2 regions of the Camelimonas abortus genome follow, and region 1 is predicted to be linked to the other one. Evidence: predicted binding sites of a transcription regulator. Region 1 holds the regulator's gene; the other holds the start of a gene.
The links. The regulator HrcA, encoded in region 1, represses chaperone genes, less so after heat shock. The targets are predictions, from matches to a motif close to GTTAGCACTCNCNNNNNGNGAGTGCTAAC.
Positions count from the first base shown of each region.

Region 2: a site for HrcA is predicted at 10,369-10,397, ahead of groES (co-chaperone GroES). Genes of this name have one in related genera too.

Region 1 covers NZ_JBHLWR010000006.1:2,493,578-2,508,715, forward strand. Annotated here, with positions in the region: gene ACFFJB_RS13090 (adenylate/guanylate cyclase domain-containing protein) at 1-1,659, opposite strand, end outside; gene msrB (peptide-methionine (R)-S-oxide reductase MsrB) at 1,885-2,292, shown strand; gene lepA (translation elongation factor 4) at 2,369-4,174, opposite strand; gene ACFFJB_RS13105 (SDR family NAD(P)-dependent oxidoreductase) at 4,517-5,323, opposite strand; gene ACFFJB_RS13110 (GNAT family N-acetyltransferase) at 5,464-5,985, shown strand; gene hrcA (heat-inducible transcriptional repressor HrcA) at 6,020-7,102, opposite strand; gene rph (ribonuclease PH) at 7,310-8,026, shown strand; gene rdgB (RdgB/HAM1 family non-canonical purine NTP pyrophosphatase) at 8,023-8,700, shown strand; gene ACFFJB_RS13130 (DUF2852 domain-containing protein) at 8,762-9,223, opposite strand; gene ispG (flavodoxin-dependent (E)-4-hydroxy-3-methylbut-2-enyl-diphosphate synthase) at 9,617-10,921, shown strand; gene grpE (nucleotide exchange factor GrpE) at 10,995-11,627, opposite strand; gene ACFFJB_RS13145 ([protein-PII] uridylyltransferase) at 11,685-14,510, opposite strand; gene gshB (glutathione synthase) at 14,553-15,138, opposite strand, start outside.
Region 2 covers NZ_JBHLWR010000006.1:414,765-429,902, forward strand. Annotated here, with positions in the region: gene ACFFJB_RS04255 (ATP-binding protein) at 1-2,645, shown strand, start outside; gene bfr (bacterioferritin) at 2,811-3,290, opposite strand; gene ACFFJB_RS04265 ((2Fe-2S)-binding protein) at 3,610-4,071, opposite strand; gene ACFFJB_RS04270 (hypothetical protein) at 4,382-4,618, opposite strand; gene ACFFJB_RS04275 (LutC/YkgG family protein) at 4,696-5,394, opposite strand; gene ACFFJB_RS04280 (lactate utilization protein B) at 5,391-6,860, opposite strand; gene ACFFJB_RS04285 ((Fe-S)-binding protein) at 6,857-7,723, opposite strand; gene ACFFJB_RS04290 (c-type cytochrome) at 8,027-8,467, opposite strand; gene ACFFJB_RS04295 (DUF2076 domain-containing protein) at 8,722-9,582, shown strand; gene ACFFJB_RS04300 (MarR family winged helix-turn-helix transcriptional regulator) at 9,654-10,169, opposite strand; gene groES (co-chaperone GroES) at 10,447-10,734, shown strand; gene groL (chaperonin GroEL) at 10,868-12,508, shown strand; gene ACFFJB_RS04315 (ABC transporter ATP-binding protein/permease) at 13,286-15,082, shown strand.

The sequences.
Region 1 (15,138 bases):
GCGCTCCTTCGTCCTGGCGTGCGCCTCGGGATCAAAACTGTAATCGAACGGCCCGGCGGTGATTCCGTTCACGTCCGTATATGTCACCTGCAGGGCGATCCTGCCGGCCGGGGCAGGCAGGGTGAAGCTGGCGCTGCGGACGCCGGCGCCGCTGGCGGCGCCCGGATCGGCGCGCGTGTAATTTCCGTGATCGCCCACGCGATAGCGCACGTCCGTGGCGTCTTCCGGCAGCGTCACCGTGACCGTGAGGCCGCGGGCGGACGGCGCGAAGGTCAGCGCCGGGCGGACGTTTCGTCCCGCCAGCGCGGCGTCCAGCTCGCTGAGGCGCGCCTCCGCGCGCGCGGTCCACTCATTGAGAAGGCCGTCGTCGAGAAAATAACGTCTGGCGGCGCCGCGACGGACCCTGTCCAGAAACGCCTCCAGCGCATGTTTCCCGGCCTGCATCCGCGCCAGCGTCGGCGGCATGCTCCGGCCGTCATCCAGCGCCATGGCGAACGCGAACCAGGCCGGGGCGAAGTCCGGCGCTTCTTCAGTCATCCGCTGCAGGCGCGGAATGCGCTCGGCCGCGCCCAGCTGCTGGAGGTAAACCATGCGCGCCGCCTGGTCCTTCGTCATGGCCGCGAGGTCCGCCAGCGCTTCGCGCGCCGCGTCGGCGCCGTCGCGCGCGCGAATGAGCGCGGCAAGGCGTACCGGCGGATCAACGTAGCCGGCGCGCGCGGCTTCCGTGTAGGCCACGCTCGCCGAGTCCGCACGGCCCTGGCTTTCCAGCAGCCGGCCCCGCTCATAGGCGGCCCTGGCCGCCGCGTTGCGGTCCGCTGGCCCCGCCTGCGGCGGCGCCGTGAGCCGGGACGTGGCCGGACGCAGCCCGAGCTGAATCTCCAGCTGCTGGCGCACGAGCCGGATGGTCGGCACGGCGAGCGAGATCGCGATGGTGACCAGCAGAATCTGCGTCAGTCGCCGCCACAGGCGTCCCCGGAACAGCGGCGGGCGCGGCGGGCCGGAAAGACCATGACGGCGCCACCGCCGCGCCCGCATGCGGGCGGGATTGCGCTGCGCGCGGGCTTCGCCCGCCGCCGGCGTGGCGGCGGCGCGGGCGCCGTTCTCCTGGCTGTTCTCCTGGCTGTCTTCGCCGTCGGGGATGATGGCGAACGCCTCGACCGGATGCGGGATGTTTTTCAGCGGCGTCGGCCCCAGTTCCCGGAACCGGGCGGAAATTTTCCCCATGACGGTGTCATATACTCCGCGCGACACGCAGATCCCGCCGGGGCGCGCGATCCCTTCCAGCCGTGAGGCGATGTTGACGCCGTTGCCGAGCAGGTCGTCGCCGTCCTCCACGACGTCGCCGACCGATATGCCGATGCGGAACAATATCCGTCGCTGGACCGGGTAGCCGGCGTTGAGCGCCTCGAGGGCGCGCTGGATGGCCATGGCCGCCCGCACCGCTTCAACGGACGACGTGAACTCCGACATGATGGCGTCGCCGGCGGTGTTGAAGACGCGGCCGCCGAAACGCGTCACCTCCGCCTCGAACAGCCGGCGGCAGTCGTGAAACAGCGCCAGCGCCTCTTCCTCATCCGTGGCGAGCAGGCGCGAGTAACCGGCGACGTCCGCCGCCATGATCACGGCGAGCCGGCGCCGGAACGGGCTGGGGGCCGCCATGGGCCCGCTCTGCGTATGTCCGGTGGCGCTCATGCAATTCCACGAGATGAGGTCTGGGAAGACTGGCGGGTTATGCCTGCCCGCCCCGCGCCGGGCGCTCCGCCGGGGCGTCCGGACGGCGACGCCCGGCTGGCGTTGCGCTGGCGGCCGGCCGGCTACACAATACGGCGCCTGACGCCGCCGGCCCTGTCAGGGCCGGGATGCGTCGACAGGGAGTGACAGCTCATGAGTCGCGCGGGCAAAACATATCCCGTTTCCTATACCGAAGAGGAATGGCGCCGTCGCCTGACGCCGGAGCAGTATGCGGTGTTGCGTGGTCATGGCACCGAACGGCCAGGCAGTTGCGCGTTATTGCATGAAACCCGACCCGGAACCTTTGTCTGCGCGGGATGCGGCCAAAAATTGTTCTCATCCGCAAAAAAATTTGACAGCGGAACGGGCTGGCCGAGCTTCGACAGCCCCGAGCCAGGCGCCATCGAGACCAGCGAGGACCGCAGCTACGGCATGATCCGCACCGAGGTGCACTGCAGCCAGTGCGGAGGCCACCTCGGGCACGTGTTTCCTGACGGTCCGCCGCCCACGGGGCTGCGTTACTGCATCAACGGCGTCGCCACCATTTTCGTCCCGGACTGAGCCGGGGCGGACGTGAAAAAGGGGCGCTTCCCGCGGAAGCGCCCCGGATTTTTGCGGCCCGGCCGGCGGCGCGGCGTCAGTCGTCCATCTTGAGGGCGGCGATGAACGCCTCCTGCGGGATCTCCACCTTGCCGAACTGGCGCATGCGCTTCTTGCCCTCCTTCTGCCGCTCCAGCAGCTTGCGCTTGCGGGTGGCGTCGCCGCCGTAGCACTTGGCGGTCACGTCCTTGCGCAGGGCGCGGATGGTTTCGCGGGCGATGATGCGGCCGCCGATCGCCGCCTGGACCGGAATCTGGAACAGGTGCTGCGGGATCAGGTCCTTCAGCTTCTCGCACATGGCGCGGCCGCGCGTTTCGGCGCGGGCGCGGTGCACCAGCATGGCGAGCGCGTCGACCGGCTCGCCATTGACGAGGATCGACATTTTCACCAGGTCGCCCTCGCGGTAGCCGGTGACCGAATAGTCGAAGGAGGCGTAGCCCTTGGACACGGACTTCAGGCGGTCGTAGAAGTCGAACACCACCTCGTTGAGCGGCAGGTCATAGACCACCATGGCCCGCTTGCCGACGTAGCTCAGCTCCACCTGTTCGCCACGCCGGTCCTGGCACAGCTTGATGATGGAGCCGAGATAATCGTCCGGCGTCATGATGGTGGCGCGGATCCACGGCTCCTCGATGCTCTCGATCTTCACCACGTCCGGCATGTCGGCGGGGTTGTGCAGCTCGATCTGCGTCCCGTCTTTCATGTTCAGCCGGTACACCACGGAGGGGGCCGTGGAGATGAGGTCAAGGTTGAACTCGCGCTCCAGCCGCTCCTGGATGATCTCAAGGTGCAGCAGGCCAAGGAAGCCGCAGCGGAAGCCGAAGCCCAGCGCCGCCGAGGTCTCCATCTCATAGGTGAAGCTGGCGTCATTGAGCCGCAGCTTGCCCATGGCCGAGCGCAGGTCTTCGAAATCGGCCGCGTCCACCGGGAACAGGCCGCAGAACACCACCGGCTGCGCCGGCTTGAAGCCCGGCAGCGGCTCGGCGGTCGGGCACCGGTCGTCGGTGATGGTGTCGCCGACGCGCGTGTCGGCCACTTCCTTGATCGAGCCGGTGAAAAAGCCCACCTCGCCCGGGCCGAGTTCGGCCACGTCCTGCATCTTGGGCCGGAACACGCCGACCCTGTCGACGCCATAGGTCGCTCCGGAGCCCATCATGCGGATGGTCATGCCTTTCTTCAGCACGCCGTCGACAATGCGCACCAGCACCACCACGCCGAGGTAGGAGTCGTACCAGCTGTCCACCAGCATGGCCTTGAGCGGCGCGGTTTCGTCGCCCTCCGGCGGCGGCAGCTTCTGCACGATGGCTTCGAGCACGTCGGGGATGCCGAGGCCGGTCTTGGCCGAGACCGGGATCGCTTCCGAGGCGTCGAGGCCAATCACGTCCTCGATCTGCTCCTTCACCCGCTCCGGCTCGGCGGCCGGCAGGTCGATCTTGTTCAGGACCGGAACGATCTCGTGGTTGGCGTCCAGCGCCTGGTACACGTTGGCGAGGGTCTGCGCCTCCACGCCCTGGGAGGCGTCCACGACGAGGATCGAGCCCTCGCAGGCCGCCAGCGACCGCGAGACCTCATAGGCGAAGTCCACGTGACCGGGCGTGTCCATCAGGTTCAGGATGTAAGTCTTGCCGTCCTTCGCCCGGTATTCCAGACGGACGGTCTGCGCCTTGATGGTGATGCCGCGCTCTTTCTCGATGTCCATGGAGTCGAGCATCTGCTCGCCCAGGTCGCGCTCGGACACCGCGCCGGTGGCCTGGATCAGCCGGTCCGCCAGCGTGGACTTGCCGTGGTCGATATGCGCAACGATTGAGAAGTTGCGAATGTTGTCAATGGGATGGGGCGCCATCTTCTCTCTGGGCGGCTGCCGCGGCGAACAGAAGCGCCGGCGGAAGGGGACACTGCTCGGAACCTCGCAGGGCAATAGCAGCGTCCGGGAGCTTCGCCAAGTCTGCGCCAGGATCCGCGCAACATGCGCGCCGCAAGGCGCGGGAGACATGGGGGGCGCGCCGTCGTGAGCGCCCGTCCGGCGCGCGGCTGCGGGCTCCGGCGGCGCGAACGGATGGTCGCCGGCGCCGCCAGGGCCCGCCAGGAGGAGGGGAGCGGGCGGCTGGCCGTCCCGTCAGGTCTTCCGCGCTGGCGCTGCGTCAGGCGCAGCCGCCGGATCATCCCGCCCCTCCCCGGGGCGGCCTCATCCGCGCTCGGCCCAGCTGTCGCCCTCAAATCCGGGCTTGGCGAAGGCCACGCCGCCGTCGACGGTGAGCGTCGCCCCCACCACATAGTCGCCGGCGCGCGAGGCCAGATAGATCGCGGCGCCGGCCATGTCGTCGTCATGGCCGATGCGGCCCGCGGGCACCCGTCTGGCGACCGCCTCGGCCTCATCGCGCGCGGCGATGTTCATGTCCGAGCTGAACGGGCCGGGGGCGATGGCGCTCACCACAATGTTGTCGGCGATGAGCCGCGCCGCCAGGCGGCGGGTGAGATGGATGAGGGCGGCCTTGGAGGCGGCGTAGGAGTAGGTCTCCAGCGGATTGAGGAATATGCCGTCGATGGAGGCGATGTTGATCACCTTGGCCGGTCGCCCGCTGGCGCCGGAGCGGCGCAGATGGCCCGCCAGCGCCTGGGTGAGGAAGAACGGCGACTTCACGTTCAGGTTCATCACCTTGTCCCAGCCGTTCTCCGGGAAGGCGTCGAACTCCGCCGCCCAGGCCGCGCCGGCGTTGTTGACGAGGATGTCGAGCCGCTCCTCCCGCCGCATGATCCCGGCGGCGAGGGCCTTTGCGCCATCCACGGTGGAGATGTCGGCCGGCAGGGCGATGCATTCGCCGCCGGAGGCGGAGAGCTCCGCCGCGGCGGCTTCGCAGGCGGCGGCCTTGCGCGCGCTGATGTAAACCTTGGCGCCGCCCGCGATGAAGCCGCGCGCAATCATTTTGCCAATGCCGCGCGAGCCGCCGGTCACCAGCGCCACGCGCCCCTCCAGGGAAAAGAGACTGTTCATGTTTCCTCCCGCGGTGTTATCTGCTGGCGCCGCCAGCAATCCGCATTCCGGTGTGCACGTCCGCGCCGGCGGGCTCAAGCGGTTTTCGCCGCGAGCCGCCGCGCCGGAGCCTGCGGCCGGAGCAGGAGGAGACAGCAGCCATGGCCCAGGACAGGCAGATGGTCATCGTCCGCCCGGCTTCGGACCGGGACGCGCCGGCGATCCTCGACATCTTCAACTGGGCGGTGCTTGAAACCACGTCGGTCTGGACGGAAACTCCGGTGACGCTCGAGAACCGGCTGGCGATGATGGCGGACCGGCGCGCCCGCGGCTATCCGTTCCTCGTGGCGGAAGTGGACGGCGCCGTCGCCGGCTACGCCAGCTTTGGCGATTTCCGGCATTTCGACGGCTATGCGGCGACCGTGGAGCACTCGGTCTACGTCGCGCCGCGTTTTCATCGCCGGGGCGTGGGCCGGGCCCTCATGGAGCCGCTGGTTGAGGCGGCGCGCGCCTGCGGCAAGCATGTCATGGTCGGGGCCATCACCGCCGACAATGAGGCGTCGATCCGCCTGCACGAGGCGTTCGGATTCGTGCGCGTGGGGCTGATGCCGGAGGTCGGCCGCAAGTTCGGCCGCTGGATCGACCTGCTGCTGATGCAGAAAATTCTCGACGGCAGCCGCTGAGCGGCGTTTCGTCCGCGCCGCCGGCCGGGCGCGCCTAGCGCTGCCTGAACAGTTCCGACACGACTTTCGCCGTGTAGTCCACCATCGGAATGATGCGCGAGTAATTGAGGCGCGTCGGTCCGATGACCCCGACCACGCCGATGATGCGCTCCTCCGCGTCGCGGAACGGGGCGGCGATGGTGGATGAGCCCGACAGCGAGAACAGCTTGTTCTCCGAGCCGATGTAAATCCGCACCCCGTCGCCCTCTTCAGCGCGGGAGAGAAGGTCGATGACGTCCTTCTGCGTTTCGAGGTCGGCGAACAGCAGCCGCATGCGCTCCAGATCTTCGCCGACGGTCACGTCCTCCAGCAGGTTGGCCTGGCCGCGCACGATCAGCTGTCTGGTCTCGCCCGAGCCGCCCGCCACCGCCAGCCCCGCCTCTACCAGGCGCGCGGTGATGGCGTCCAGCTCGCGCTGGATGGCGGCGCGCTGGCTGGCGACGTCGCGTCTGAGCTCGGCCAGGGTGCGGCCGCGGATGCGAGCGTTGAGAAAGTTGGCCGCCTCCACCAGCGCCGACGAGGGCAGGTCTTCCGGCAGGTCCAGCAGGCGGTTCTCCACATTGCCGTCGTCGCTGACCAGCACGACGAGGCCGCGCCGCGGGCCGAGCCGGACGAACTCGATCTGCCGCAGGCGGGCGTTGACCTTGGTGGTCAGCACCACGCCGGCGCCGCGCGACAGGCCGGACAGCACCTGGGTCGCCTGGGCGAGAATCGCCTCCACGGAGCGGTCGCTGGAGGCGGCGCGCATCTCCAGTTCGATGCGCTCGCGCTCCTCGTCGGCCACATGGCCGACCTCCAGCACGGCGTCCACGAAAAAACGCAGGCCTGTCTCCGTCGGCAGGCGGCCGGCGGAGGTATGGGGCGCGTAGATCAGCCCGGCGTGCTCCAGATCCGACATGACGTTGCGGATCGACGCCGGGGACAGGTGCATGGGCAGTACGCGGGCGAGATTGCGCGATCCCACCGGCTCGCCTGTGGCGAGGTAGTTTTCGACGATCTGGCGGAAAATCTCGCGAGACCGCTCATTCAGGGTTGCATGCGCCGCGGGGCGCGGTCCCCTGTTCTGAAAAGTCCCCAATTCTTCCCGGCTCCTCGTGAAACCATACCTGCGGCTGGCGCGCATGGATCCCTCGCTTTTCCCACAATTTAGCGGGGACAGGCCGCATTCGCCAGCGGGGGCGGGGCGCGCCGGCCGGCGCGTGGACAGGCCAGCCGCCCCTTACGGTGGGGGCGGCCAGCGGGTATAGAAAACCGGTCATTCAAACTTGGAAGTCAGGAACGTTACATGCGGCCTTCGAAACGCGCCCCCGATGAAATGCGCAAGGTGACGCTGAAGCGCGGCGTGGCCCGTTACGCCGAAGGCTCGTGCCTCGTGCGCTTTGGCGACACCCACGTCTTTTGCACCGCCTCGCTCGAGGATCGCGCTCCGGCCTGGCTGCGCGGTCAGGGGCGCGGCTGGGTCACCGCCGAATACTCCATGCTGCCGCGCGCCACGATGGAGCGCACCCGCCGCGAGGTGAACGCCGGCAAGCCGTCCGGCCGCACCCAGGAAATCCAGCGCCTGATCGGGCGTTCCCTGCGGGCGGTGGTGGACCTGCCGGCGCTGGGCGAGCGGCAGATCTCCATCGACTGCGACGTGCTGCAGGCGGACGGCGGCACCCGCACCGCCTCGATCACCGGCGCCTGGGTCGCGCTGCATGACTGCATCGAGTGGATGCGCGCCCGCTCCATCATCAACACCCAGCCGCTGAAGGACCATGTGGCGGCAGTGTCCTGCGGCGTGCACCAGGGCGTGCCGGTGCTTGACCTCGATTACGCCGAGGACTCAACCGCCGAGACCGACGCCAACTTCGTTCTCACCGGCTCCGGCGGCATCGTTGAAATTCAGGGCACGGCCGAGGGCAAGCCGTTCACCGACGAGGAGCTGTTCGAGCTGCTGCGTCTGGCCCGTCACGGCGCCGCCCGGCTGGTGGCCCTGCAGAAAGAGGCGATTGGCAAATGAGCGGAGCCAGTGAGGCGGCGCGCCGCCTGTCCGGCAGGGTGGTGATCGCCACCCATAATCCCGGCAAGCTGGCGGAGATGCGCGAGCTGCTGGCGCCGTTCGGCGTCGAGGCCGTGTCCGCCGGAGAGCTTGGCCTGGCCGAGCCGGATGAAACCGGAACGACCTTCGCCGAGAACGCCGCCATCAAGGCCCGGGCGGCGGCCCGGGCGTCCGGCCTGCCCGCGCTCGCCGATGATTCCGGCATCTGCGTCGAGGCGCTCGACGGCGCGCCTGGCATTTTCTCGGCGCGCTGGGGCGGTCCGGACAAGAATTTCGTCGCCGCCATGTCCCGCATCAACGACGAGCTCGTCATGCGCGGACACGGACCTGAAAGCCGGCGCCGGGCGCATTTTGTCTCGGCCCTGGCGGTGGCCTGGCCGGACGGCCACGAAGCCCTGTTCGAGGGGCGGGTGTTCGGCGATCTGGTGTGGCCGCCGCGCGGGGACCGCGGCTTTGGCTACGATCCGGTCTTCCGGCCCGACGGGCACGCGCGCACCTTTGGCGAAATGTCGTCTCAGGAGAAGCACGGCGTGGACTGGGAGGACGCGCGCAGCGGCGGTCCGGGGGGGCTCTCCCACCGCGCGCGGGCGTTCGTGCTCCTCGCCCGGGCGCTGCTGCAACAGGGCGAGGCATGACAAAGGACCCGGATTGTCCGGGCCCTTCTTTCCTGTCCGTTCGACGTCCTGACGCGGGGGGTCAGGCCCTGCCGGCCGGCGCGGCCTGGCGCCGCCGGCGCATGTAAGCGTCGAACTCCTCGCGGTCGCGGGCCTGTCGCAGTTCGTCGAGGAAGGCGCTGAATTCGCGCGCCTCCTCATCCAGCCGCCTGCGCTCGGCCTCCAGCCGCTCCAGCTCGCTGCGGCGATAGTCATCGAAGGCGCTGTTGCCGGTGGGGCCCGCGGCCGGACCGCCGCCCGCGCCCCCGCTTCTGGCCGCGAACGGCGAGCCGCGCAGCCAGGTGAAGTTACGCTCCATGAAGGCGGCGAATTCGGCCGGAACGGGATACCCCATCAGCTTCCAGACAATGTAGGCGACCGCCAGCGGCCAGAACCAGACAAAGGCGAAGACGATGCCGACGATTTCCAGCGCGCGCCGTGGCGGCCGGCAGCTCCTGTCGCCGGATCGCCGGGCGTCCCATGATGGCGAAGCGGTGTCGGTCATGACGGTTTCTCCAGTTGAGACGTCCTGCCGGGACGTCTGACCAAAACGGCGCGGGCGCCGGACAGCGCATTTCCGGAAAAAATCCTTCTTTTGCCCTTGCGTAAGGACAAGGATTCAGAAGGCGCGTCTGGCTCCACATGTGACATGAGATCGTGGCCGCGTTACGTCATCGCAAGCGGCGCCGGCGAAAATTTTACGGAACGACCACGAAAAACATGAAACGCGCCAGCAAACACTGTTCTGGCCACGCTTGCCGGGGAGGGCGTCGTGGCGGCGCGGTCATGATGTCGCCGCAGCGGCGCCCTGTGACGGAGCGCGAAACCCCGCTATAAACGCCGCGGACAGTTCGCCCGCCGCGCCAGTCGCCGGCGGGACGCGCAACAGGACGCCGCCGTGACCAGCCAGGACAAGCAGCCAGAGCCGCTTCTCGCACAGGCCAGCGCTATTGACGTGGCCGGACCTGCGCCCCGCCGCCGCACCGTCGGCGTCATGGTCGGCGACGTTCAGGTGGGCGGCGGCGCTCCGGTGGTGGTCCAGTCCATGACCAACACCGACACGGCCGACGTTGACGCCACCGTTCGCCAGGTGGCGGCGCTGGCCAACGCCGGCTCGGAGCTGGTGCGCATCACCGTGGACAGGGACGAGGCGGCGGCCGCCGTGCCGCGCATCCGCGAGCGGCTTGCGCGCATCGGCGTCAACGTGCCGCTGGTCGGCGACTTCCATTACATCGGCCACAAACTGCTGGCCGATCATCCGGCCTGCGCGGAGGCGCTCGACAAATACCGCATCAATCCTGGCAACGTCGGCTTCCGCGACAGGCGCGACCGCCAGTTCGGCGCCATCATCGAGATGGCCATCCGCCACGGAAAGGCGGTGCGCATCGGCGCCAACTGGGGGTCGCTCGACCAGGAGCTGCTCACCGCGCTGATGGACGAGAACGCCGCGTCGCCCAGCCCGCGCGACGCCAGGGCCATCACCCGTGAGGCCATGGTGCAGTCGGCGCTGCGTTCGGCGCGGCGCGCCGAAGAGATCGGCCTGCCGCGCAACCGCATTATCCTGTCCGCCAAGGTGTCGGCGGTGCAGGACCTGATCGCGGTCTACCGTGAGCTGGCCCGCCGCGCCGACTACGCCATTCACCTTGGTCTTACCGAGGCCGGCATGGGCAGCAAGGGCATCGTGGCCTCCTCGGCGGCGATCGGCGTGCTGCTGCAGGAGGGCATCGGCGACACCATCCGCTTCTCGCTGACGCCCGAGCCTGGCGGCGACCGCACCCTGGAGGTGCGCGCCGCCCAGGAGCTGCTGCAGACCATGGGCTTCCGCACGTTCGTGCCGCTGGTGGCGGCCTGCCCGGGGTGCGGGCGCACCACTTCCACCGTGTTTCAGGAGCTGGCGCGCGACATCCAGGAGTGGATCGTCGCCTCCATGCCGGCGTGGCGCCGACGCTATCCGGGCGTCGAGAACCTGAACGTCGCGGTGATGGGATGCATCGTCAACGGGCCGGGCGAGTCGAAGCACGCTGACATCGGCATCTCCCTTCCCGGCACGGGCGAGAGCCCGGCGGCGCCGGTGTTCATTGACGGCGCCAAGGCCGCCACCCTGCGCGGCCCGACCATCGCCGCCGATTTCCGCAGGCTGGTGGAGGATTATATCGAGCGTCGCTTCGGCGCCGGCGGCGACCGGCGCGCCGCCACCGGCTGACGGCCCGCGCGCTTGCGAAAACGCCCGGAGGCCTGCTCCGGGCGTTTTCATGTCCGTCGTTTCAAGAAACTGTTCAGGCCTGGCCGGCCTGGGATTCCGGCGCCGTGGCCCTGGGGCCGCCTTTCGAGACGCCGACCAGCGCCGGGCGCAGCACGCGCCCGCCGATGGTGAAGCCAGCCTGCAGCACCTGCACCACCGTTCCGGTCGGCACCGAGGGATCTTCCGCCTCAAACATCGCCTGGTGCAGGTTGGGATCAAACCGTTCGCCGAGCGGAGCCACCAGCTTCACGTCGTGCCGCTCAAGCGTCTTGAGCATGTCGCGCCGGGTCAGCTCGATGCCTTCGACCAGGCCGCGCATCCGCTCGTCCAGCCCGCCGCGCTCGGCCTCCGGCACCGCCTCAAGGGCGCGGCCGATGTTGTCGAGCACCGTCAGCATGTCGCGCGCAAAGCCGGTGATGCCGTATGCCTTCGCGTCCGCCACCTCCTTCTGCGCGCGCCGGCGCATGTTCTCGGCCTCGGCGAGGGCGCGCAGGGCGCGATCCTTCAGTTCGGCGTTCTCGGCGGCCAGGGCGGCGATCACGTCCGAGGGATCGCGCTGGGCCTCGCCTCCGGCGTCGCCGGCGCTCTCCGGAGCGGTCTGGCCGGCGTTGTCCTGGGCCGGCGAGGAAACTTCCGTATCCTCAAGATCGTTGGGCTTCTGGTTCATGTCACTCGGATGGTTAAGGGATGCTCCTCCGGCATATCAGATGCCCGGAGGGTAAAATCAAGGACCGGCGGCGCGAACGGGCGTCCTGCGGCCGCCGGCAGGTTCCTCCCGTTCAGGCGCCAGCACCCGGGCCAGCTGCCGGCGGATCGCCGCCTGGCGCGTGGCCCCCGTGATCTTGGCGTTGGTGAGATCGGTGACGTAAAACGTGTCCACCGCACGCTCGCCGAAGGTGACGATGTGCGCCGACGAGATGTTGAGGTTGAGCGCGGCGATGGCGGTGGTGAGGTCATAGAGCAGGCCGGGACGGTCGAGGCCGGAGACCTCCAGCACCGTCTCCCTGCTGGACAGGCTGTTGTCGAAAACGATTTCGGGTTCAACCTTGAAGGGCCGGGTGCGGCTGCGCGAGCCGCGCGCCGCCACCAGATCGCCGATCTTCACCTCGCCCTTCAGCGCCCGCACCATGGCGTCGCCGATGCGCTTCGCCCGCCGCAGCTCGTCCTCGTCTTCGTCGAACTCGCGCGAGATGAGGATGGTGTCGAGCGCCGTGCCGTCGGCGGTGGTGAAGATCTGCGCGTCGACGATGTTGGCGCCGGCGGCGGCGCAGGATCCGGCGATGATCGCCAGCAGCCGCGGGTGATCCGGCGCCATCACCGTCAGTTCGGTGACGCCCCGGAAGCGGTCGGTGGTCGCCATGGTGGCGGTTGAGAGGCCGGCGGCTTCCGAGCCGCGGATGAACCGGGCGTGGCGCGCCTTCCGCTCCAGGTTCACCTTGAGCCAGTAGGCGGGGTAGTGCCGCGCCGCGTAGGCGTTGAAGGCGTCGTCGTCCCAGTCGGGCAGCTCCGCCCGCAGCGCTTCCTGTGCGTTGCGGATGCGCTCGCTGCGCGCCGCGTCGCCATGGCCGCCGGTGATGTAGCTTTCCGTCTCGTAATAGAGCGTGCGGATCAGCTCTCCCTTCCAGCCGTTCCAGACGCCGGGGCCCACCGCCTTGATGTCGGCCACGGTGAGCACCATCAGCATTTTCAGCCGCTCCATGGTCTGCACCACCGAGCCGAAGCTGCTGATGGTGACCGGATCGGCGAGGTCGCGGCTCTGGGCCGTCATCGACATCAGCAGGTGATGTTCAATGAGCCACGCCACCAGCTCCGTCTCCGCGCGGGTGAGGCCGAGACGCGGGCACACCCGCCGCGCCACCGCCGCGCCGGCGATGGAGTGGTCCGTGGGGCGGCCCTTGGCGATGTCGTGCAGGAACACGGCGACATAGAGCGCGCGCCGGTTCTGGATGGTCGGGAAAATCCGGTTCGCCACCGGATGCTCGTCGCCGAGCAGGCCGGCGTCGATTTCCGACAGCACGCCCACGGCGCGCAGCAGGTGCTCGTCCACCGTGTAGTGATGATACATGTTGAACTGCATCATCGCCACGATGCGCCCGAATTCGGGAATGAAGCGGCCGAGCGCGCCGGTTTCGTTCATGGCGCGCAGCGCGGTTTCGGGCGAGTTCGGCGAGGTGAGGATCTCCAGGAACAGCCGGTTGGCTTCCGGATCTTCGCGGACCGCCTTGTTGATCAGCCTGAGCGAGCGGGTGACGAGCCGGCGCGCATGCGGATGCAGCGCCAGATTGTGGCGCTGCGCCAGCCAGAACAGCCGCAGGATGTTGACCGGATCGTTGCGGAACGCCTCGTCGCTGCGCACCGTCAGCCGGTCAGTGTCAATGGCGAAGTCGGGCGAGCGCAGCCGCGCCGGCCGCTTCAGGCGGGTGATGAAGCGGTCCAGCATCGGCCGTTTCTTGGCGTGCTGCGCCTCCATGGCGGCGCAGACGATGGCGGTGAGGTCGCCCACTTCCTTGGTGATGAGGAAGTAGCGCTTCATGAAGCGCTCGACGCCGCTGAGACCGCCGCGGTCGGTGTAGCCCAGCTCCTGCGCCACCAGCGGCTGCATGTCGAAGGACAGACGTTCTTCGGCCCGGCCGGCGATGAAGTGCATGTGGCAGCGCACCCGCCACAGGAATTCCTCGCACTCGGCGAAGCGGGCGTACTCCTGGCGCAGGAACAGCCCGGCCCGCACCAGCTCGCGCGCGTCGCGCACGCGGTAGACATACTTGCCGATCCAGAACAGCGTGTTGAGGTCGCGCAGGCCGCCCTTGCCCTCCTTGACGTTGGGCTCCACCACATAGCGCGACACCGCGCCGGCCTGGCGCAGGCGCGCGTCGCGCTCGTTGAGCTTGCCCTCCACGAATTCGGCGGCGGTTCCCTCCACCACCTCCCGGTCAAAGCGGGCGGTCAGCTCGTCGAACAGCTCCGGATCGCCGCAGACGAGGCGCGCCTCCAGAATCGAGGTGCGGATGGTGAGATCGCCGCGTGACTCGCGGATGCATTCGTCGACCGAGCGGGTGGCGTGGCCGACCTTCAGCTTCAGGTCCCACAGGAAATACAGCACCGCCTCGACGATGCTTTCGATCCACGGCGAGGGCTTCCACGGCGTCAGGAACAGCAGGTCCACGTCCGAGCCCGGCGCCATGGCACCGCGGCCATAACCGCCGGTGGCGACGATGGCCAGCCGTTCGCTGGTGGACGGATTGCTGACCGGAAACACGTGCTGCGTGTAAACAGCGTGCAGGGCCTGCACCACGCAGTCCGTCAGGTGAGACAGCCGCCGGGCGCAGCGCAGGCCGTCGCGTTCCTCGCGCAGTTTCGCCCTGGCTTCGGCGCGGCCATCCTGCAGGGCCTTCCTGAACAGGGCGAGCATGTCGCGCCGCAGGCCGGCGTGGTCTGATCCATGCTGGCGCGCCAGCGCCATGGCGGCGCCGGCCAGTTGCGCGGGATTGATCGCCGGCTCCCCGACGGGGGGCTCTGCGGCTGCGGCGGCGTGTTCCGGCCCGGGGGTCAATGTCGTCCTCCTTGCGCCGCGCCGGCTGGCGCTAACCTTGCGTCAGGACCGGCGCGCTTCTATGGCGTCCCACAGCGCGCAGGCAAGATCCGGGCCGCCAATGCGGCGGATGGCGCGGATGCCCGTAGGCGAGGTGACGTTGATCTCGGTGAGGTTGCCGTTGATCACGTCGATGCCGACGAAAATCAGCCCGCGCTTCGCCAGCTCCGGGCCGATGGTCTCGCAGATCTCCCGCTCACGCTCCGTAAGCTCTGTGGCGTTGGCGGCGCCGCCGCGCACCATGTTGGAGCGGATGTCGTTGGGGGCGGGCACGCGGTTCACCGCGCCCATCGCCTTGCCTTCGACGAGGATGATGCGCTTGTCGCCCGCGGTCACCTCCGGCACGAAGCGCTGGATCACCCACGGCTCGCGGAAGGTGGCCGAGAACAGGTCGAACATGGAGCCGAAATTGGGGTCTTCCGGCAGCACCCGCAGCACCGCGGCGCCGCCATGGCCGTAGAGCGGCTTCATGACGATGGCGCCGTGCTCACGCCGGAACGCCTCGATCTCCGCCTTGTCCCGGCTGATGAGCGTGGGAGGCATCAGATGGGTGAAGCGGGTGACGAAGATCTTTTCCGGCGCGTTGCGC
Region 2 (15,138 bases), 2.1 Mb from region 1:
GCCGGGCGGCGGGGGGGCGGCCGACGCTGCGATTCGTCTGGCGCGCGGGTCCGGACGGCGTGGTGCGCTCCGTGTCAGCGGCGCTGGCGCGCGTGCTGCCGCCGGAGGCGCTGCCCGTTGGCCGGCGGTGGGGCGACATGGGGGACCATATCGACGCGGCGGCGGCGCTGGACGCCCATGTCATGTCCGCCCGGGCATGGTCGGGACTGGTCGCCGTATGGCGGCTGGGCGACAGCGGCGTCAGCGCGCCGGTGGAGTTCGGCGCCGCGCCCGTGCGTGACGCGCAGGGACGTCCCGACGGCCAGCGCGGTTATGGCCTCATCCGCCTCGACGAGGCGGCGGAGCCGGCGGCGCGCACGCCGACGGCACGCACGGCCCGCGCCGGCGAAACGCCGGACAACGCCGGTGACGTCCCGCGCCAGGCGACGTCGCGGCGCGCCGCGCCGGCGCCGCCGGACGCGCCCGCGCCCCTGCAGGCCGGAGCCTCCGCCCATGACCATGCGCGCCGCGCGCCGGCGCATGAGCCCGGCGCGGTCTCGCCTCCCGCCGCCGGTGAAACCGTCGCGTCGCCTGCCGCCGCTGACGACGTCCCGGCCGGTCGTCCCCTGCCTCCGCCGGACGCCGCCCGTGGGCCGGCCACGGCGCCGCGCCGGCCGCCGCGGCTGAGCGCCGGCGACCGGCAGACGCTGCGCGACATCGCCCGCGCCCTGGGAGCGAAGGTGGAGCCGGAGCCCGGGGGGGATCCGCAGACGGCGGGGGAGGGGCCTCCGCCCGCCCGCCACGCCACGGCCCGGACCGGCCGCAGCAGGGCGCACGCGCCGCGCCCGTCCGCCCATGTCGCGGCCCATGCCGCAACCCATGCCCGCAGCCTGCGGGACCTGGCGGCCGAGATCGCCGCCGAGGCGCACGGGCCGCGCCATGACGGGCAGGGCGCTCCCCATCCTGACGCCGGTCATCCCGACGCGGCCCGTTCTGACGCCGCGCTTCCAGACGGCCCGGAAGGCGAACGCGCTCCGGGCGCGGCCAGGCCGGCCCCATCCGCGCCCGGCAGGGCGGGCGAGGCTCAGGCGGCGCGGGCGATTCCCGCGCCGGCCGCCGCCGCGCCGGTGGTCAACCAGGGCGCGTCAGCGGCGCCCGCGCCGGCGCCGGATCTCGCCGCCGTGCGGGCCGGGGCTGCGGTCGCCGCCGTGCGCCAGATGATGCAGTCCGCGCCGGTGGCCATGCTGGTCAGTCGCGGCGACGCGGTGCTGCACGCCAACCAGGATTTCGTCGCCCTGTCGCGCTATTCCGGCTTCGCCGAGCTGGCCCGCGCCGGCGTGAGCGGCCTGTTTCCGGAGGCAGTCCCGGCGCGCGGCTTCCATGGCCGGGCGGCGCTGCTCGGGGCGCGCGGCGTGCGCACGCCGGTGATACTCGTCTGCCTCAGCGCGCCATGGGATGGCGGCGAGGCGCTGCTCACCTTCGCCACCCGCGATCCGTCCGCCGAGGCCGAGGCCCGCGCCCGCCATCTGGAGTCGGAGGCGGCCAGCCTCAGCGCCCGCGAGGCGGAGCTGCGCGCCATTCTCGACACCGCCACCGACGGCGTGCTGCTGCTGGACGCCCAGGGGCGCATCCTCTCGGTCAACCGCTCCGCCGAGGCGCTGTTCGGCTATGAGCAGAACGAGCTGGTGGGGGAGCCGGTCACCCGCCTGCTGGACGGCGCCAGCCACCAGACCGCCATGGACTATCTGGCGCTGATGCGCGCCGGCGGCCCGGCCAGCCTGCTCAATGACGGCCGGGAGATCGTCGGCCGCGTGCGCCAGGGCGGCGAGTGCCACCTGTTCATGACCCTGGGCCGCACGCCCTCCGCCTCTGGCGAGCGCTTCTGCGCCGTGCTGCGCGACGTCACCGCCTGGAAGAAGACCGAGCACGACCTCATCGAATCACGCGAGCGGGCCGAGGCCGCCAACGCCCAGAAGTCCGATTTTCTCGCCCGCATGAGCCATGAGGTGCGCACGCCGCTGGGGGCGATGATCGGTTTCGCCGAGCTGATGCTGGAAGAGCGGCTGGGGCCGATCGCCAACCCCCGCTACCGCGAATACATCCGCGACATTCACGAGTCCGGCCAGTACGTCATCAGCCTCGTCAACGACCTGCTGGACCTGGCGCGGATCGAGGCTGGCAGGATGGAGCTGAACTTCGCCAGCATCGATCTCAACGCCGTGCTCTCCTCCTGCGTGGCGCTGATGCAGCCGCAGGCGGCCAAGGCGCGGGTGGTGCTGCGCAGCTCGCTGGACCCCGCGCTGCCGCCGGTGGTGGCGGACGAGCGCTCCATGCGCCAGATCGCCCTCAACATCATCGGCAACGCCCTGAAATTCACCGACGCCGGCGGCCAGGTGATCGTCTCCTCGCTGCGCAACGAGGCCGCAGAGGTGGTGATCCGCGTGCGCGACACCGGCATCGGCATGACGGAGGAGGAGGCGCAGGAGGCGCTCAAGCCGTTCCGGCGCCTCGCGCCCGGCCGCAAGGCGCCCGGCACCGGCCTTGGCCTGCCGCTCACCGCCGCGCTCACCGAGGCCAATCGCGGCCGCCTGCGCATCGCCAGCAAGCCCGGCGAGGGCACGCTGGTGGAGGTGACGCTGCCGGCCGCGCGCGTGCTCGCCGGCTGAAGCGCGCCGCTACCGCCGCGGGACCGGCGCCGGGCGTGACGGCTCCGGACATGACGGCGCCCGCGCGCCGTTTCCGGCCGCGGGCGCCGCAGTTGTCCCGGGGGCATGTTTTCCGGCGCCCCTGGCGCCGCCGGGGCGGCCCGTCCCCCACGCCGGCCGCCAGGCTTATTCGCCGAGCTCGCCCATGTGGTGCTGGCAGTACAGCGCTTCGCCGAGGCGGTTGATCAGGTCCAGCTGGGTCTCGAGGAAGTCGATGTGGCCTTCCTCGTCCGTCATCAGGTCGACGAACAGGTCGCGCGACGGATAGTCCTTCACCTCAAGGCAGTAGGCCGCCGCCTCCTGGTAAAGGGCGCGGGCCTCGCGCTCCGCCGCCAGGTCCGCCTCGATGATCTCGGTGACCGTCTGGCCGATGCGCAGCGGATCCAGCACCTGCATGTTCGGGAAGCCTTCAAGGAACAGGATGCGGTCCGTGAAGCGATCCGCATGATGCATTTCCTCGATCGACTCCTTGCGCCAGAACTGCGCCAGTTTCTTCAGGCCCCAGTTGTCGAGGATCCGGAAGTGCAGCCAGTACTGGTTGATGGCGGTGAGTTCGCTGCGCAGGCCACGGTTGAGATACTCAATGACCTTCGGATCGCCTTGCATCGGAGGGCTCCTTTTTTAGAATGGCTCTAATTTAGGCCGGTCTCCTCCGCCAGGCAAGCGTTTTCCGCCGGCGGCGGGGGAGGGCCTGGCCCAGGCCCGCGCTTCCGGCGGCGAAGCCCGGAACCCGCGGCAGGACCGGGCGCGACCCGCGGCGACGCATGCGACAAGGGTCCGCGCCCCGGGGGGCGCGCGCAATGACCTCGCGCAAATGTCAGCGAAAGCAGGGGGAAAGGGAAGCGCGCGCCGCCGCTGGAAACGGGCGGGGCGGCGCGGCTCCCGGAAAGGCGGCGGCGGGCGGGGCAGGCGCGCCCTGCCGGCGTTACTCGGCGGCGATGCGCGCCGGCAGCGGGGCATTCCCGCTGGCCGGGCGGGCCGGACTGGCGGGGAGCGCGAGGGCAGCCTGGGCCTGGGAAGTCTGGGCGTGGGCGCCCGGAGCCCGGGCGGCGGGGCGCGGCGCCGGCCGGTAACGCTGCGCCTCCGGCACCACGAAGCGCCGGCGCGGCGCGCCGCCGGCCGGCGCGCGCGGCGGGGCCGTGATTTGCGCGGCGATGGCCTGCGCCGCGGTTTCGCCGGGGCATGAGGCGCAGCCGATCTGGCACGCCTTGCCCGCGGTGATGTCTGAAAACATCTGCCGGATCTGGCTGACGCACCGGCCGCAGTTGGGCTTGCAGCCAAGGCACAGATAGACCTGTCCGGGCGAACGCGGGCGCGTTCCGGAATCCCCCGTCAGGGCGTCCCGCACCTGGCTATCGGTCAGCTGGTTGCACGAACAAACGATCATCGCGTTCTTTAGAAAGTTTAAAAAGTGCAGATGTTTCAGTGACTTGCTAATCGCGCGTTCCGTTGTCCGGGTCAAGCGCCATGGGGCGCATGCCCCCTGCGCCCCGCGCGCGGGCGCAGGCGCGACCGGGGGCGGCGCGGGCCGTCACGGCGCGGCGGCGCGGCTATCTGCCGCGCGTCAGCGCCGCCGGGCCGGGGCTGTTCCTGCGGGGGAAACGGGCGTTCCTGAAAGAAAAGGGCGCCCTGCCGGGCGCCCACAGTGGGCGGCGTGGCGGCCAGGCCTGTCCGCCGCCGCGCGTCCGGCCGGCGCCTCAGGCCTCCGGGCCGGGATTGGCCGGCGTCCTGCGGTCGGCGCCTTCCTCCGGCGGCTCCACCGTATAGCGGTGCTCGCGCGGCGCGCGCGTCACCGACGAGGGGTCGCTGGCCGGGAAGCTTTCTTCGATCGATTCGTCCAGCTGCGCCTCCTCATGGGCGCGCTCCCTGCGGGCGCGCTCCTTCTCCGGGAGGTGATCCTGCGGCCGCCTACGGCCTGGCTGGTTGTCGTTCATGATTCGCCTCCTTTCGCGCGTGGCGCGCCGCTGCGGTCCCGGTCCGGGCGCCGTCGCGACATGGAGGCCAACGCCGCTCAGGGACCGCTGGTTCCCGCCGCGCCGTCGCGGTCGATGAGGATGACGTGCAGGGCGCGCGGCCCGTGCGCTCCGAGGAAGATCGTGCGGTCGATGTCGCCGGAGCGCGACGGACCGGTGATCATGTTGATCGTGCGCGGCGGCGCGCCGGCGACCTCGCGCCGCAGCCGCGCCCACACGTCCTCCAGCGACGGAACCAGGTCGGCGCTGTCCAGCACGACGATATGGTTGTCCGGCAGGAAGTTGAGGGTGGTGGGATTGTCCGGCCCGGAGAGCAGGACCAGCGAGCCGGTTTCGATGATGCCCGCGAAGGCGTGGCTGACGCCGGTGAGATCCTGGCCGGCGCTGGGGCCATGGCTCACCTCCAGCGCGGTTTCGCCCCACGGCATGGCGGCGAGGCGCGGGTCCGCGCCCATGCGCGCCGTGGGCGGCAGGTTGCGGGCGCTGAGCCAGCGCGCCGCTTCGGCCGGAACCGCCTCCGGCGCCGGCGCCACGCTGACGCTGGCCTGCGCGGCCTCGGCATAACGGATGAAGGTTTCGACGGCCGCCCGGCCGCTGGCCTGGCCGCGTTGCGGGATGACGCCCCGCGGCGGGCGCGCCAGCCGCGCCAGCGCCTCGGCGCGGCGCGGGGCGTCGTCGGGGCTGACGCCGAGGGACCGGCGGATGCTGGCGAGAATGTCGTCGCGCGCGTCGCTCACTGTCCGCCCTCCCGCCTGTCGCCGGCGCCCGCCGCCGCGCGGCGCGCCTGCCGCCTCGCCCACATGGCCTGGAAGGTTTCGCCTTCCGGCGCCGGAAAATCACGGCTGTCAGTCCAGCCTGTCGCGAACGGCAGGCGCCGGAAGCGGCCGCGCCCGCGCGCCGCAAGCGCCATCAGCGCCGCGCCGGCCCGCGTCGCCTGGCGGTAAAGCCACGGACGGCGGGCGAAGAAGCCCCAGAAGGCCAGGCCCGAGCGCACTGTCGCCGGCGCAAGACGCCGCTCGAACTCGCGCTCGCGCCAGTGGCGCATCAGCTTCGGCAGCGGAATGCGCACCGGGCACACCGCCTCGCAGCGGCCGCAGAAGGTCGAGGCGTTGGGCAGCTGTCCGCCTTTCTCCACGCCGATCAGCGACGGCGTCAGCACCGCGCCCATCGGCCCCGGATAGATCCAGCCATAGGCGTGGCCGCCCACCGCCTGGTACACCGGGCAGTGATTCATGCAGGCGCCGCAGCGGATGCAGCGCAGCATCTCCTGGAACGACGTGCCGAGCATGGCCGAACGGCCGTTGTCCAGCAGCACCACATGATATTCGCCCGGACCGTCCGGATCGCCGTCGCGCCGCGCCCCGGCGGAGAAGGTGACGTACACCGAACTGTCCTGGCCCGTGGCCGAGCGCGCCAGCACCCGCAGCATCTGGGCGCAGTCCTCGAGCGTGGGCGCCAGCTTCTCGATGGAGGCCAGCACGACGTGCGCTTTGGCCAGCGTCTGGGTGAGGTCGCCGTTGCCCTCATTGGTGACGATGACCGAGGCGCCGGTTTCGGCGATGAGGAAATTGGCGCCGGTGACGCCGACGTCCGCGGTGAGGAAGCGCTGGCGCAGCACCTGGCGCGCCTCGTTGAGCAGGTTCACCGGGTCGGAGAGGTCGCGCTCCGGCGGCAGCTGCGTGTGGGCGCGGCGGAAGTCCTGCTCCACCTGGGCGGCGCTGAGGTGAAACGCCGGCGCGATGATGTGCGAGGGCGTCTCGCCGCGCAGCTGGATGATGTATTCGCCAAGATCGGTCTCGACAGGGGTGAAGCCTTCGGCCTCAAGATGGGCGTTCAGGCCGATCTCCTCCGAGATCATCGACTTGCCCTTGGTCACGGTTTTCGCGCCAAGGTCGCGGCAGATGCCGGCGACGATGCGGCGCGCCTCCGCAGCGTCGCGGGCGTAATGCACGTGGCCGCCGGCCGCCTTCACCTGCGCCTCGAACTGCTCGAGGTAGATGTCGAGATGGGCGAGGGTGTGGTTCTTGATGTCCCGGGCGCTGTCGCGCAGCGCCTCGAATTCGGGCAGGGCGGCGGCGGCCTCGGCGCGCTTCGCCGAAAAGCCGCCGCGCATGGTGGCCAGCACCTTCTGCAGCCCGTCGTCCTGCAGGGCGCGGCGGGCGTTGTCGCGGAAGGCGGGGGTGGTCGCGACAGGCGCGTTCATGACCGCGCCTCCGCGCCCGCCGCCGCGGGGGCGGCGTCTCTGGTCCCCGCCGCGGCGGGGGCTCCGGCCCCGGTAGCGGTCTGCGCCGCCGGCGCGCCGACGGGCGGCGCGCCGGTCATGCCGGCCAGCACCTCGGCCACATGGCGGACCTGCACGGCGGCGCCCTGGCGGGAGAGCTTGCCGGCGATGTTCATGAGACAGCCAAGATCGCCGGCCAGCACCATGGGCGCGCCGCTCTCGCGGATCCGCGCCGTCTTCTCGCTGACGATGGCGTCGGAGATCTCGCCATATTTCACCGCGAAGGTTCCGCCGAAGCCGCAGCACACGTCGGCGTCGGCCATTTCGGTGAGGGTGAGCCCCTCCACCGAGGCCAGCAGGCGGCGCGGCTGGTCATGCACCTGCATCTCGCGCAGGCCCGCGCAGGAATCGTGATAGGTCGCCGTTCCCTCAAACCGCGCTTTCACCGCGGTGACGCCCATCACGTCGACGAGGAAGCTGGTCAGCTCCCACGTGCGGTCGGCGAAGGCGCGCGCCTCGCGCTGCAGCTCCGGATCGTCGGGAAACAGCTCCGGATAGTGCCGGCGGGCCATGCCGGCGCAGGAGCCGGAGGGCGCCACCACATAGTCGCAGTGGCGGAAGGCGCGGATCATGGCCAGCGCCAGGTCCGCGGCGGTGCGGCGGTCGCCGGAGTTGAACGCCGGCTGGCCGCAGCAGGTCTGCGGGGGAACCTCCACCACGCACCCGGCGTCCTCCAGCAGCTTCGCCGCGGCGAAGCCCACCGAGGGGCGCATCAGGTCCACGAGACAGGTGACGAGAAGCCCCACGCGCGGGCGCTGCGGGGCCGGCCGGGACGGATGCGACATGGCGACGGCTTTCTGTCTGCGCGGCGCAGGCCGCGCCGCCGCAGCAGATTAACGCCGGCGGCCGTTCCGGCAAACGGCCGCAGCGATCAAATCAGCTGCGGCCGCGTCGCATGCTTTACGTAAGGTAATACAGCCCCCGGCCGGACAGCGCCGGGCGCAGGGCAAAACAGCCGCCGGTCCGGCGGCGCCGTGGGCAGGCGGATATGGCGTGCCGGAACAGGGGCGACGGCGCCTGGGCGGCTGGATCCGGGCTGCGGGCCCGGGCGACTGCACATATGGCGGCCCGGCCGCGCGCCGGCGCCGCTACTGCGCCGGGCGGATTTTTCCGTCGGCGTCGAACTGGCGCAGATAGGCGAGCAGGTTGTCCATCTCGCTTTCCCTTGTGACGCCAAGGAAAATCATGCGCGTGCCGGGCACCTTCGCGCGCGGCGCCTTCAGATAGTCGCGCAGGGTGGCTTCGTCCCAGGTGAGGCCGGAGTTCTTCATGGCGTCGGAGAAGCGGTAGCCGTCCACCGTTCCCGCCTTGCGGCCGATGAGGGCGTTGAGCTGCGGTCCGGCGGTGTGCTTCGCTCCTTCGCCGATCTGGTGGCAGGCGCGGCATTTCATGAACACCCGCGCGCCGGCTTCCGGGTCTCCGGCGTGGGCGGCCGTGGCGAGCGCCGCCGCCGCGCAGGCGGCGAGCACGCCGGCCCAGGGGCGCCGGCGCCGGACGAAGCGGGGAAGGGCGGGGGGGCGAATGGTCATGTCGGCTCCCTGTGCGTCGCGGCCGGCCGGGGGAGGGGCTGCGTCGGCCGCAGGCGCCGGCTGCGCGAGAAGGCGGTCTGCAGGCGGGGATCCTGGCCCGCGCCGGCGGCGGGGTCCACGCTACCCGTCGCCGCATCGCCATACGCGCGGGCGCCGATTTTGCGCGCGGCGGCTCTGGCGCAGCGGCCGCCGCGTTCCCATCTCAGTTCCCGACGTCCCGGGACGGACGGAACGAACTCCAGGAGAAGGAATCGATGGATCCCCACGAACGCGAAGTCATTGACGGCATTTTCAACCGGCTGAAGGACGTCGAAAACGCGCCGCGGGATCCGGAGGCGGAGCGCCATATCGCGGAGCTGGTGGCGCGCCAGCCCTACGCGCCTTACGCCCTCGCCCAGGCCGTCTATGTCCAGGACATGGCGGTGCAGCAGCTCACCCGGCGCAACGAGGAGCTGGAGACGCGCGTGCGCCAGCTGGAGGACGAGCTGCGCCAGGCCCGGGAGCAGCAGCCCACGGCCGCGCCGCAGTCCGGCCAGCCGGGCGGCTTCCTCTCCGGCCTTTTTGGCGGCGGCCGCACCAGCGTGCCCCCGGTGGGCCGCTCCGCTGCGGGCTCCGCCCAGGGCGCGGCCGCGCCGCAGCAGGGTCCGTTCGCCCGCGGTCCCGCGGCGGGCGGCGCGCCCGGCGGCCCGTGGAGCCGCGGGCCGCAGCAGCCGGCCGGCCCGTGGGGCGGCCAGCCGCAGGCCGCGCCGCAGCCGCCTGCTGGCGGCGGCTTCCTGCGCTCGGCGCTGGCCACGGCGGCGGGCGTCGCCGGCGGCGCGCTGCTGTTTGACGCGGTGAAAGGCATGATGGGCGGCTCGTCGGCCGCCTCGGCCACGCCGCTGGCCCAGCCGCAGACCGCCGCCGACGCGGCCAGGGACGCCGGCGCGACCGGCGACGTCCAGCCCGCCGCCAGCGACCAGGGCGACGCGGCCGTGCAGACCGCCGGTCATGCCGATCCCGGTCAGGACGGGTGGAGCAACGACACTGGCGGCTGGGACAACGCCGGCTGGGATGACGGCGGCGCGTGGGACGACGGCGGCGGCTGGGACGGCGGCGACGGCGGCGACTGGGTCTGAGCCGGCCGTTGGCCACCGGCATGCCGGGCGCGCGGACGCGCCCGGCCGTTCGCGGCCGGGCGGGCACCGCTTCAGCCCTCGCCCCGGTCCGCGGTTCCGGGCGTCGCGCGCGCCGCCTCGCGCAGCGCGCGCAGGCCGGCGTAGGCCTGCGCCTGGCCGGTCTCGCCCAGCGCCGCCAGCACCCGGGCCTGGGCCTTGCGCCACAGCGGCGTCGCCTGGGCCAGCGCGGCGCGGCCAGCTTCGGTGAGCGCGTAGCCCACCGCCCGTCCGCCGCCAGGCCGCGGCGCGATCAGCCCGGCCGTCTCCAGCAGCCGCAGGTTGCGGGTGAGGCTGGTGCGCTCCAGCGCCAGCGCCTCCGCCAGGGCGCTGATCGAGCCTGCGGCGCCGCGTTCGAGCGCCGCCAGCAGCGAATACTGCGTCGCCTTCAGCCGGGCGGGCCGCAGCGCCGCGTCATACATGCGGGTGAGGGCGCGCGCCGTCATGCGCGCCTCAAGGCAGGCGCAGCGCTCCTCCGGCCCGGCCGGAGCGCGCGGCTGCGCCGGCGGTTGCGCGGGCTTGCGGCTGGCGCGGGCGTCGCTGCTGGTCATCGGCGGTTTCGCTCCCCGGCTGGCGGCGCGCCCGTACGCGCCGGCGCGCCTGCGGCGGGGGAGCATGGCGCAGGGCGCGCCCGCGGTAAACGCCGCGGCGGCTGCAACGGGCGTCCTCACGGCGACGAAAAATTTGGCGCCGGGCCCGCCGGGGCGTCCCTTGACACCCATCCGGGGCAGTCCTATCTCCGGGCCATCGGTTAGCACTCACCAGCCGACAGTGCTAACGATCCGTTTTCACAATGCGCGTCCTGCGCTCCATCAAGAGGAATGGTCCATGAAGTTCCGTCCGCTGCATGATCGCGTCGTCGTTCGCCGCATCGAGAGCGAGGAGAAGACGAAGGGCGGCATTATCATCCCGGACACCGCCAAGGAGAAGCCCCAGGAGGGCGAGGTCGTGGCCGTTGGACCGGGCGCCCGCGACGAGCAGGGCAAGCTGGTTCCGCTCGACGTGAAGGCTGGCGATCGCGTGCTGTTCGGCAAGTGGTCCGGCACCGAGGTCAAGATCGACGGCGAAGAGCTGCTGATCATGAAGGAGTCGGACATCCTCGGCGTGATCGGCTGACCAGCGGCTGACGCGCGAAACGGGTTTCTGGATTTTTCCCCGACAGTGATTTCAGGGCCGCGCGAGCGCCGGCCAGGGACAGGGGGTCCCGGGCGCGAGACGCCGCCGGACCCGATAACAGGAGCAAGCACACATGGCTGCCAAGGAAGTAAAATTCGGTAGCGAAGCCCGCGACAAGATGCTGCGCGGCGTGGACATCCTCGCCAACGCCGTGAAGGTCACGCTGGGTCCGAAGGGCCGCAACGTCGTGCTGGAGAAGTCCTTCGGCGCTCCGCGCATCACCAAGGACGGCGTGTCGGTCGCCAAGGAGATCGAGCTGGCCGACAAGTTCGAGAACATGGGCGCGCAGATGGTGCGCGAGGTGGCCTCGAAGACCAACGACAAGGCCGGCGACGGCACCACGACCGCTACCGTCCTTGCCCAGGCCATCGTGAAGGAAGGCGCCAAGGCTGTCGCCGCCGGCATGAACCCGATGGACCTGAAGCGCGGCATTGACATGGCCGTCGCCGCGGCCCTGGACGACATCGCCGCCCGCGCCAAGAAGGTTTCCGACTCCTCGGAGATCGCCCAGGTCGGCACCATTTCCGCCAACGGCGACCGCTTCATCGGCGAGGAGATCGCCAAGGCGATGCAGAAGGTCGGCAACGACGGCGTGATCACCGTCGAGGAGGCCAAGACCGCCGAGACCGAGGTCGAGATCGTCGAGGGCATGCAGTTCGACCGCGGCTATCTCTCGCCGTACTTCGTCACCAACGCCGAGAAGATGGTCGCCGACCTCGAGGATCCCTACATCCTGATCCACGAGAAGAAGCTCTCCTCGCTGCAGCCGCTGCTGCCCGTGCTTGAGGCCGTGGTGCAGACCGGCAAGCCGCTGCTGATCATCGCCGAGGACGTCGAGGGCGAGGCCCTGGCCACCCTGGTGGTCAACAAGCTCCGCGGCGGTCTGAAGGTCGCCGCCGTCAAGGCTCCGGGCTTCGGCGACCGTCGCAAGGCCATGCTCGAGGACATCGCCATCCTCACCAACGGCCAGACCATCTCCGAGGATCTCGGCATCAAGCTCGAGAACGTCACCCTCGACATGCTGGGCCGCGCCAAGCGCGTCCGCATCGAGAAGGAGAACACCACGATCATCGACGGCGCCGGCTCGCGCAAGGACATCGAGGCCCGCGTCGCCCAGATCAAGGCCCAGATCGAGGAGACCACCTCCGACTACGACCGTGAGAAGCTCCAGGAGCGTCTGGCCAAGCTCGCTGGCGGCGTCGCGGTGATCCGCGTCGGCGGCTCCACCGAGGTCGAGGTCAAGGAGAAGAAGGACCGCGTCGACGACGCCCTGAACGCCACCCGCGCGGCGGTCGAGGAGGGCATCGTTCCTGGCGGCGGCACCGCCCTGCTGCGCGCCAAGGCCGCGGTCGAGAAGCTCGACTCCGACAACGCCGACATCCGCGCCGGCATCAAGATCGTGGCCCGCGCCCTTGAGGCCCCGATCCGCCAGATCGCCGAGAACGCGGGCGTCGACGGTTCGATCGTCGTCGGCAAGATCCTCGAGAACACCTCGAGCAACACCTTCGGCTTCAACGCCCAGACCGAAGAGTACTGCGACCTGATGCAGGCGGGCATCGTCGACCCGGCCAAGGTCGTCCGCACCGCCCTGAAGGACGCCGCTTCGGTGGCCGGCCTGCTCATCACCACCGAGGCGCTGGTCGCCGACGCTCCGAAGAAGGAGACGGCCCCGGCTCCGGGCGGCATGGGCGGCATGGGCGGCATGGACTTCTGATCCACGCTGCGACCGCAGTCACGGGGGCTCCGGATGTTCCGGAGCCCCTTTTTTGTCGCCCGCCGGCAGGGGCCGGGAGCGCGCAGTTTTTCACCTTCCCGGCGCCGGCCCCGTTTGCCTTCGCGCCGGCGACAGGCTAGACAGACCCTGACCATTATCGCCCGGAGCGCGCGGAAGGCGCGCATGGGCCGGTCCGGGCCCGTGGGGCCGATCCGGCTCCGGTGAGCTCAAGAGGTGCATCATGCAAGACGATATCGACAGCCCGGTCTCGGGCGTGTGGTGGAGCCTGCTTCTCGGCGTCGTCGCCTGCGTCGTCGTCGGCTGGCACATCTTCGGCTGAGTCCCGGCCCGCCCGGCGGCGGCTTCCGCCTGAAAGGGCGGGGCCGTGGTCCGCAGGCGCAAGCATCCGCCATGGCGCCGCGCCTGCGGCGCGAGAAACGCGTCCCGTCCGGGGCGCGTTTTTTCTTTTCCGCCCCGCAGTCGCAGATGATGACAAAAGATTAATGGGAAATGTCACAATCAGTTTTCTAAAGATCATGCGGGCGGCCGGCCGCGGCCGTCGCCGGCCGCGGCGTCGTCCGGCGAGGGCGGGGCCGGAGCGGCGCCTTTCCGGCGCCCGGCGCAGGAGCTGCGCCGCCGGAGCGGCCGCCACGCCCGTTTCCGCGAGGGCGGTCCGGGCGCCGTCCGCCAGGCCGCGGCCCGGCGGGGCGGACGCGCCTGACCGCCCGGACATTCCATCATTTCCCGGGGCGCGCCGCGCCCCAGCCGGCGGATGACATGCACGGACTGAAAAAGGCTCTCACAGACATCTGGCGGCTCACGCTGCCCTATTTCACCTCCCGCGAGCTCACCGAGGCGCGCATCTGGCCGTTCCCGGCCTTCGCCGTGCAGCAGCGCTTGCTGGCGTTCATTTTCGCGGCGGTGATCATCAGCATCGAATTCGCGCTGGTGGCGATCAACGTGCGCCTGTCCTATTTCTCGCGCGACTGGTTCAACGCCATCCAGAACAGGGACGCCGCCAGCTTCTGGACGCTGCTGCTGACCGTGTTCATGTTCTGGGCGGTCATCTACATCGTGGCGGCCATCTACCAGTACGCGCTGAAGTCCTACCTGCGCATCCGCTGGCGCGCCTTTCTCACCGCGCGCTACGTCAGCCACTGGCTCGACCACAACGCCCACTACCACATGCAGCTGCTCGGCCATGGCGCCGACAACCCGGACCAGCGCATCCAGCAGGACATCGATTCCTTCATCGTGCGCACCATGGAGCTGTTCCTCGGGCTGCTGTCGTCGGTGTCGACGCTGGTCTCCTTCGCCGTGGTGCTGTGGCAGCTGTCCGCCAGCTTCACCCTGCCGGGCACTGACCTGCGGGTTCCGGGCTTCCTGCTGTGGGGCGCCCTGGTCTTCGCCATTGCCGCCACCTGGCTGACGCACCGGGTGGGCCGGCCGCTGATCCGGCTGAACTTCGAGCAGGAGAAGTATGAGGCGGACTTCCGTTTCTCGCTGGCGCGCCTGCGCGAATACGGCGAGCAGGTGGCGCTGACCGGCGGCGCCCCGGCGGAGAAGCGCCACCTCGCCGGGCGCTTCGGCTCGGTGATCGACAATTTCCTCGCCATCGTCAGCCGCACCAAGAAGCTGACGGCGGTGACCGCCGCCTACGCCCAGATCAGCAACGTCATCCCCTACATCCTGGTGGCGCCATACTATTTCGCGGGCAAGGTGACCCTCGGCGGCATGCAGCAGACCGCCAGCGCCTTCAACCGGGTGAGCGACAGCCTGTCGTTCTTCATCAGCGCCTACACCACGCTCGCCGACTACAAGGCGGTGGTGGACCGCCTCACCACCTTCACCAGCGCGGTGGAGACGGCGCGCATCGCCGGCTCCGGAGCCTCCCGGCTGCGGCGGGAGGAGGGCGCGGACGCGAATCTCGAGATCCGCAACCTCTCGCTCAGCCTGCCGGACGGGCGCGAGGTGGTGCGGGTGGGCGCGCTGACCCTGCGCCCGGGCGAAACCACGCTGCTGACCGGGCCTTCAGGCTCCGGAAAGTCGACGCTGTTCCGCGCCATCGCCGGCATCTGGCCGTTCGGCTCGGGCGACATCCGCCTGCCGCACGGGGCGTCGCTGCTGCTGCTGCCGCAGCGGCCCTATCTGCCGGTGGGAACGCTGCGCGCCGCCGCCTGCTATCCCGCCGCGCCGGACGCGTGGAGCACGGGGGAGCTGGCTGAAGCGCTGGCGGCGGTGCAGCTGCCGCATCTCGTCGCGCGGCTGGACGAGGAGGACCACTGGGCGCAGACGCTGTCGCTGGGCGAGCAGCAGCGCCTCGCCCTTGCCCGCGCCCTGCTGGCGCGTCCGGACTGGCTGTTCCTCGACGAGGCGACCTCCGCCATGGACGAGGGGCTGGAGGCCTCGTCCTACGGCCTGCTGGCGCGGGCGCTGCCGCAGGCGACGATCGTGTCGATCGGTCACCGCTCCACGCTGCACGCGCTGCACGCGCGGCGCATCGACATGATCAATGTCGGCGGCCGGGTGTTCGAGCCGCGGGATGTTTATGACGCGGCTCCGGCGGCGGGGTAGGGCGCCGCGGCGGGTCGCCTCCCCGGCGCGGGCGCCGGGCGCCGCTCCCCGGCCCG